DNA from 2 places in the Streptomyces sp. A01 genome. Region 2 is predicted to be linked to the other one. Evidence: riboswitches for the same ligand, from Rfam matches in the RefSeq annotation. Region 2 holds a riboswitch; the other holds the start of a gene.
What was found. Region 2 has a riboswitch for cyclic di-AMP ahead of AC5P1B_RS02290 (C40 family peptidase). Riboswitches for the same ligand answer to the same signal wherever they lie in the genome.
Positions count from the first base shown of each region.

Region 1: it holds a riboswitch for cyclic di-AMP, as region 2 does, so the genes downstream of both, AC5P1B_RS09540 (C40 family peptidase) here and AC5P1B_RS02290 (C40 family peptidase) in region 2, are expected to answer to the same signal.

Region 1 is NZ_JBWLKN010000006.1:5,714-9,919, reverse strand. It holds gene AC5P1B_RS09545 (hypothetical protein) at 1-49, shown strand, start outside; gene AC5P1B_RS09540 (C40 family peptidase) at 296-1,546, opposite strand; cyclic di-AMP (ydaO/yuaA leader) riboswitch at 1,555-1,799, opposite strand; gene AC5P1B_RS09535 (ATP-dependent DNA helicase) at 1,945-4,206, shown strand, end outside.
Region 2 is NZ_JBWLKN010000001.1:555,113-559,318, reverse strand. It holds gene AC5P1B_RS02295 (SAM-dependent methyltransferase) at 304-1,335, shown strand; cyclic di-AMP (ydaO/yuaA leader) riboswitch at 1,612-1,764, shown strand; gene AC5P1B_RS02290 (C40 family peptidase) at 1,769-2,242, shown strand; gene AC5P1B_RS02285 (hypothetical protein) at 2,474-3,079, shown strand; gene AC5P1B_RS02280 (hypothetical protein) at 3,788-4,168, shown strand; gene AC5P1B_RS02275 (alpha/beta hydrolase) at 4,180-4,206, shown strand, end outside.

The sequences.
Region 1 (4,206 bases), on a different contig from region 2:
CGGGTTGCTCACGGTCGCCAATACGTTCATCGCCGTGCTGTGGGTGTGACCTGCGGCGGCACGGGCGCGTCACGCACGGCTGTCGAGACACAGGGCTGTCGAGCCGCAGCCCTGGCGGACGGCTCACCGAGCAGCAGGGCACCAGCAGGGCACGGCGTGAGCGGCACCAGCTGAGCGCGGCGGCAGGCCCGCCCTCATCAGGAGACCGCGGGGGTCTCCGGAGAAGAGGACGAGCCTGCGCCCTGCGTCCCGCTCCGCGTCGGCGCTTGTCAGTGCTCCGCGTCAGTGCTCCGCGTCAGGCCGGGCGGACGTTCCCGTAGATCGGCATGTAGTAGATCGACTCGACCCGCACGTTCGCACCGGGCTTCGGCGCGTGGATCATCTTGCCGCCGCCGATGTACAGGCCGACGTGGCTGATGTCGTCGTAGAAGAAGACGAGGTCGCCCGGCTTGAGGCTGGATGTGGACACGCGCTTGCCGACCTTCACCTGGTCCCAGGTGGTACGCGGCAGGGTCACCCCGGCCGACTTCCACGCGCCCTGGGTCAGGCCGGAGCAGTCGTACGAATTGGGGCCGGTGGCGCCCCACACGTACGGCTTGCCTATCTGCGCCCGGGCGAAGCTGATCGCCTTCTTCGCCTTCGCGTCGTAGGACGAGTCGGCGGGATCGGAGGGGTCGGTCGTGTCGCCCGAGCCGGGGCTGGTGCTGCCACCGGGGTCGTCGCCGGTTCCTTCCCCTGTCCCGTTGCCCGTTCCGCTGCCTGTTCCGTCGCCCGAGCCGCCGTTGTTCTCGCGCTCTTCCTGGCGCTTGCGTTCCGCGGCCTCCGCGCGCTCCTTCTCGGCCTGCTTACGGGCCAGCTCCTCGGCCTTCCGCTTGGCCTCGGCTTCCTTCTCGCGCTCCAGCTCGGCCAGTCGCGCCTTCTCCGCCGCGGTCAGCTTCGACAGCAGCTGTCTGGCCTCGGTCAGCTTGGTCTGGACGGACCGCTTCTTGGCCTTCAGCTCGTTCTGCGACCGGGTGAGCGAGTCGAGGCTTCGCGCGGCCTTGCCCCGCTTGGCCGCGGCGTCGGCCTGCTGGGTCTGGTAGTCCTTGATGGCCTGCTGCTGCCGCCCGGTCATCCGGTCCATCAGGTGTGACTGGTCGAAGAGGCTCTTCGCGTCGGAGGCCAGCAGCAGGGTCGCGGTCGAGCTCATTCCGCCGGTCCGGTACTGGGCTGTGGCGAGGGCGCCGAGCTTGCGGCGGGCCTCGTTGACCTTCTCGGTGCGCTCGGCCACGTCATCCAGCAGTTTGTCCGCCTTGACCCGCTGGCCGTCGGTGCGCTCCTTGGCCGCGTTGTACTCCTGCGTGGCCGTGCCCGCCTGCTGGTAGAGCTTGTCGACCTTCTTCTTCACCTCCTCGACCGAGGGCTTCGGCTCGCCGGGAGCGGCGTTCGCCGACGTCTGCGAGAGGAGGGTGAGAGAGGCGAGAGCGGCCGTGGTCAGGCCGATAGCGGTACGGCGACTGGAACTGGCTTCCAGCCCCCGTGCCCGGGGTTTGCGGTGCGACGCCAAGGGAGGCGACTCCTTCCGTGGACCGCCTACCGGGTTAGCTGTCGGGTTCGGGCTGCCCCCGTCAAGGATGCCGCTGACGCGATCGGTGTCGGCGGCGTACATGACAGGGGAGGAAGGCTGCCCTACGGTCCGCACGTGGGGGTACGGGCCGATTCACCCCGGTGATGCTGGCCTCTCCTCCCGGAGGAGGTGAGGAAGGTGGGTCCCCGGCTCCGGCCGCCTGCTGACGGACCAGACTCGGCGCGGGCCACCCGTTGCCGACGCTGTCGCCGACGGGGATACGGGCCGCCATGAGCGAGCACGGTAGCCAATGTGTGGGGCGGCTGTGAAGGCTGATGTTCGATTTGCCCGAAAGGGTTGTGCGGGTTGTCAGTGCGGCGGCCTAGACTCGGTTGGCGATGAGCAGCCTCTTTGATGACAGCTTCCTGGCGGATCTTGAGAAGCCGGGCCAGGAGCCCCCGCCCGAGGACCATGAGATCCCCGAGGACGATCCCGGCGGCCCCGCCGGCCAGGCCCCGGAGCAGATCCCGCACGACCTCTTCGAGGGCTGGGACCTCTCCGGGCCCGGGGGCGGTTCCGGCGCGCCCGCCGACCGCGACGCGTACTACCGCAACGGTGCGCCCCGGCCCGCCATCGACCCGGCCGCGCTGCTGGAAGGGCTCAATGACCAGCAGCGGGCCGCCGTCGCGCATGCCGGCTCGCCGCTGCTGATCGTCGCCGGGGCCGGCTCGGGCAAGACCCGCGTGCTCACGCACCGCATCGCGCACCTGCTGGGCACCCAGCGGGCGCACGCGGGAGAGATCCTGGCGATCACCTTCACGAACAAGGCCGCGGGCGAGATGAAGGAGCGCGTCGCCGAGCTGGTCGGCCCCCGGGCGAACGCCATGTGGGTGTCCACCTTCCACAGCGCGTGTGTGCGCATCCTGCGCCGCGAGTCGAAGCGGCTCGGCTTCACGTCGTCCTTCTCGATCTACGACGCGGCCGACTCGAAGCGGCTGATGGCGCTGGTCTGCCGGGATCTCGATCTCGACCCGAAGCGCTTCCCGCCGAAGTCCTTCAGCGCGAAGATCTCCAACCTCAAGAACGAGCTCATCGACGAGGAGACCTTCGCCGGGCAGGTTGGCGGGGGCAGCTCCCAGACGGAGTCCGCGGGAGGGTTCGAGAAGACCCTGGCCGAGGCGTACGCGATGTACCAGGCGCGGCTCCGCGAGGCCAACGCGCTGGACTTCGACGACATCATCATGACGACGGTGCACCTGCTCCAGGCGTTCCCGGACGTCGCCGAGCACTACCGCCGCCGCTTCCGGCACGTGCTGGTCGACGAGTACCAGGACACGAACCACGCGCAGTACACGCTTGTGCGCGAGCTGGTCGGCCCGCCCGAGTCCGCCGCCGAGCTCTGCGTGGTCGGCGACGCCGACCAGTCGATCTACGCGTTCCGGGGTGCGACGATCCGCAACATCCTCCAGTTCGAGGAGGATTACCCCAACGCGACGACCATCCTGCTTGAGCAGAACTACCGCTCGTCGCAGACGATCCTGAGCGCCGCCAACGCCGTCATCGAGCGCAACGAGAACCGCCGCCCTAAGAACCTGTGGACGGACGCCGGAGCCGGAGCCACGATCACCGGCTACGTCGCGGACACCGAGCACGACGAGGCGCAGTTCATCGCCGACGAGATCGACCGGCTCTCGGACGCGGGCGAAGCCAAGGCGGGCGACGTCGCCGTCTTCTACCGGACGAACGCGCAGTCCCGTGTCTTCGAGGAAGTCTTCATCCGGGTCGGCCTGCCGTACAAGGTCGTCGGCGGTGTCCGCTTCTACGAGCGCAAGGAGGTCCGCGACATCCTCGCGTACCTGCGCGTCCTGGCGAACCCGGAAGACACGGTGCCCCTGCGGCGCATTCTCAACGTTCCCAAGCGCGGCATCGGCGACCGCGCCGAAGCCATGATCGACGCGCTCGCCCAGCGCGAGAAGATCTCGTTCGCGCAGGCGCTGCGGCGCGTGGACGAGGCGTACGGGATGGCGGCGCGCTCCGTCAACGCCGTCCGCCGGTTCAATGTCCTGCTGGAGGACCTGCGAACCATCGTCGAATCGGGCGCGGGCCCCGCGACGGTCCTCGAAGCCGTGCTGGAGCGCACGGGCTACCTCGCGGAGCTCCAGGCCTCCACCGACCCGCAGGACGAGACCCGCGTGGAGAACCTCCAGGAGCTGGCGGCAGTGGCCCTGGAGTTCGAGCAGGAGCGGGGCGTGTCGGCGGCTCCGGCCGGCCCGAGCGCGGGCGGACCTGGCGGTCCTTCCGGCCCGGCTGCTGTTGTGAATGCTGGGTCTGGGTCTGGGTCTGGTGCTGAGGCGACAGAGGTGGCTGACCCGACTGACGTCGCGGGGGCGGCTGCCGCTGTGGCGGCGGCTGCGGACGCGGCGGGCGCCAGTGCGTCTGACGCCGCGGAGCTGGCCGACGCTGGTGCCCCTGCTGCCGCTGACACCGACACCGACGATCTTGATGGCGTGGACGAGACCGGTGCCGCGGACGGGACCGTTGAGGACGAGACCGATGAGGACGAGGCCGGTGGTGCGGTAACCGGCACGCTGGCCGACTTCCTGGAGAAGGTGGCGCTGGTCGCCGACTCCGACCAGATCCCCGACGAGGACACCGAGGGC
Region 2 (4,206 bases):
GGCGGGATTCCGGCCCGTTTCCGGCCGCGCCCGGCGGGCGGGTGGGCTCGGCAGGGCGACGGCTCACCTGATAGAAGGAGGCGCCTGGCGAGCGTAGACCGAACAAACGCGGAGCTGCGGATGGCAGTCAGCCGACGTCGGTCACGCGAATCTCGCACCGGCGCGGCGGCGTACCGGCCGTCCGCGGCTGTCCCCCGAACGTGTCACGGCCTGACAGGCGACAGGCCGTCCGGCCGACGCCCCCTCGGGCGCACCACATCGCACGAGCCTTGCTCACAACCACCCCACGTGAGGAAACTTCCTTTGAAGATCAGGACTGTCATCAAGCTGGTGAGGAACCGTCAACTTCCGCTGACCCTGCGCCTGTCGAAGAACTGCCTGACACCGGTCTACCGCACCTCGTTCCTGGCCTCGGCGGCGAGCAACGGTGTGCTCAAGCAGCTCGCGGCGAGCCCCTGCGACGTCGCCACGCTCGCCGACGAACTCGACGTCCGCAAGGACAAGGAGCTGCTGCGGGTCTGGCTCGACATCGGCGTCCACCTCGGCGAGCTGGGCTACCGGCAGGGCCGGTACCGACTGCGGAGCAGTACGGCGAAGGAGCTCGCGCGCGCCGAGCAGGACGCCTTCGCCGCGATCATCGACCAGCTGCTGCGCTTTCACGCCCCGATGCTGCTGGACGCCCCCACCATGCTGCGTGACGGGCGGCGGCTGACCTACGCCGACCAGGACGGGGCGCTCATCGCCCGCTCGTCCCGGGCGCTGGAGCCGGCCGTCCAGGAGGCCATCAGGCTCGTAGTGGACCGCGCCGCTCCGCTCCGGCTGCTCGAAGTCGGCTGCGGCAGCGGCACCTACGTGCGGCATGCCGCCTCCCTCAACCCGAAGCTGACCGCCTTGGCGATCGATCTGCAGAGCGAGGTGGTGGAGCAGGCCACCACCCAGCTGGCGGAGTGGGGGCTCGCCGACCGGGTGGAAGTCCGGCAGGGCGATCTGCGGACGTTCGAGACCGAGCCGGAGTTCGACCTCGTCACGCTGCACAACAACATCTACTACTTCCCGGTGGCCGACCGCGTCGCGATCCTGGAGCGGGCCCGCTCCTTCCTCGCGCCCGGAGGCAGGCTGCTGCTGACGACGGGCTGCCAAGGCGGGAGCCTGGGCTCCCAGATGCTGAACATGTGGTGCGAGTACACCGATTTCGGCGGCCCGCTGCCGGAGCCGCAAGAGCTGGTGGGTCAGCTGAAGAGCGCGGGGTTCACCGACGTCGCGGCGCACCGGCTGATCCCGGCCGAGCAGTTCCGCGCGTTCGTCGGCACCAATCCGGCCCCCGCGCCCTCCTGACTCTCCGTCGACGTCCCAACCAGGCATGACGCCCGCCGCGCCTCGTGGCCGGGGTTGGTTTCCGCAGGTCAAGCGGGGCCAATGGGAGGCTGCGAGGTGAGCGGGGCGCGAACACCGAGTGACGAGGGCCGGGGTGAAGAACTTCACAAAAGACCGTTTCAGCTCTGAGTCTGGTTGGTTCATGACGCAAAATCCCTAACCGGCACTACCAAGCCCTCGTCACCATGGCGGGGCGGCCCGGGCGGACGCCGAGTCCTGCCGCCGTACCGGGCCCTGGAACGCACAACACTGAATTGGCAGGAACGGGAGACCCAAGCACGACGGGCCACGAACGCGGTGGCCCTTGGGGTGAAGCCACGCATGTGGCCGGGCAACTTCGCCAGCCCGAACCCGACAGGTCATCTTTCGCAGGCGGATGACGAAGGGCTCTCGCATGTCCACGCATGCACACATACCCCTGCCCGCCTCCCGGTTCGGCACCGCGTCCGCACTCACTGCGGCGCTCCTGGTCGGCACAGCGCTGGTACCGGCGCTGACCACCGAAGCCGAAGCGGCCACCCCGGCGGGCAAGGCCCTGAAGGTCGCAGCTTCCAAGAAGGGGGCCCCGTACAAGTACGGGGCGACAGGTCCGAGCCGGTTCGACTGCTCGGGCCTGACGCTTTACTCGTTCAAGAAGGCGGGGAAGAAGCTGCCGCGCACCGCGGCCGCCCAGTACAACAAGACCCGCCATCTGTCCGCGCGCTCCCGCAAGAGCGGCGACCTGGTGTTCTTCCACTCCGGCCGGAACGTCTACCACGTCGGCATCTACGCCGGGAAGAACACCATCTGGCACGCGCCCAAGCCGGGCAAGTCGGTCCGTAAGGAAAGGATATGGACAAAGAACGTCTGGTACGGCCGCGTGCGATGACGTACGCGTCAGCCGGGGGTGAGCAGGACGGCTGACGGGCCGCTCGGCCAAGCGGTGACCGCCGCCTTCGCTTCCAGCGGAGGCGGCGGCCGCGCGTGAGGACTCGCACACGGCCCGCACACTCACCAAGGCGAGTGATCCTTGCCGCGAATACGTCACCCGAAAGTGAGGCGCGCCGTTGTCCTTGCGTGCCGTCCTGACCGCGGACGGCCCGGACCAAAAGGACTAGTCATGTTGCGACGTACCACGGGCGCTGCCATCGCGGCGGCGGCGATGGCTTGCACGATGGCGCCCGCCCAAGCCAACGAGGCGACTGTTCCGCTCAACGCCGAGGCCAGCCTCTGCCTGCGCGGCGACGCCGCCCAGCGGCTCGCCGACCGCGGGATCTCCATGGTCGCCACCGGTGAGGCACGGCTCGCCGGAAAGCACCGGGAGTGCGTGGCCTTCCCGATCCACGAGGGCACCAAGACCAGCTCCCGGCTGAGCGGCGGCATCCTCTTCCACGACCGGGAAGACCGCCTCGAACTCAACAAGATCGTCAACCATGTGGACAAGGCCCCGCGCACCATGGTCAAGTCCTCCGTCAACGGAGCCGCCCCGCAGTCCACCAAGCTGCTGAAGTACGCCATCCGACGGGAGAACGTCCAGTTCACGCGCAAGGAACTGCGGGCCGTCAACGTCCCCACCACGCTGACCAAGCAGGGCGAGGACCTGTTCAAGCAGACGTTCCAGATGTCGCCGTTCCGCAAGGGGCAGAAGCTGTTCACCCTCAACGCGTCCACCGAGCTGGCCAAGAACGCCCCCAGGGACCCCGACGCGCTGGTCACCCCCAAGTAGTGAGCGCGCCTCGTGGCGGGTGCGCCGCCGCCCACCAAGGCCGGGACACGGGCGCCCGCGCCCGCGCGGCCTGGGTCTGCGGGCCCCCGGCCACGGGCCGCTGACAGACCGTAGCGGGTTCCGAGGACCGTAGCGGGTCCCGCTTCCCCGGTGCCGCCGACGCGCAGTGCGCTGCCGGCGGCACCGGGGTCAGTCCCCGCCGACCAGGCCGGCGGCCGCTGCCCTGCGGATTCAGCGGCAGGGGCCTGAGCCCCCGCGGGCGATGACCGGCCTCGTCCGGGCTCCGGCTCCCACGGCGTCATACGCGCCGCCCCCGGGCCCCTCTGCTCTGGTTCCCCGTCACCGCCGCGCGACCGCGCTGGTCTCTGGTCCGCACCCGTGCCTCCAGTAGCCGGACGGCCTCCCCCGCGCCCCCGGCCTGCCCCGCCGCGCACACCCGTGCCTTCCGCGACGCCCCACAGCCCGACACCGCGACGGCAGCGGTCCCGGGCGCCCTGAGACCAACCCGTCCGGCGCTCTGACTCCTTCCGGCTCTCCTCGGCTCCTCGGCTTCCGGCTCTCCGCAGCGCGACGAGAGTGGTGGCTGGGGCGCCACCGGCCCGCCCGCCTCCGCCCGTGATCGGCTCCACGTACGGTGTGACAGTGACGGTCGGCGGCGGCTGCCCGCGGCAGCCGGTCCGGAGCGGGCACGAGAGGGTGATGCGGACGATGCGGGTGGCTTTGTTGCGAACGGTGGGCGCGGCGACCGCGCTCTACGGCCTGGCGGTGACGGCGTGGCCTGACCTGCTGGCCCGGCCTTCCGGGCTGGCGGACGACGACGGCCAGGTCCGGTCGGCCACCCGGATCTCGCTGCGCCCACTGGCGTGGCGGGACGCCGCCAGTGGACTCGCCATGGTGGTCGCGCCCGAGGGGCCGGCGCTGCGGACCGCCACCGCGCTGCGGATCGCCGCTGACTTCGGTGACGCGGCGCTGCTCGGCCTGACGCTCCCGGACCGGGACCGGCGCGTCATGGCGGTCGCCGTCTCCGTCGGCTGGGGCGCCCTGTCCGTCGCCGGTCTGCTCACCTCTTCCCGGCGGGGGCGGCGATGAGGCCCCGCGCCGTGTTCGTACGCGACGCCACCGCCGTG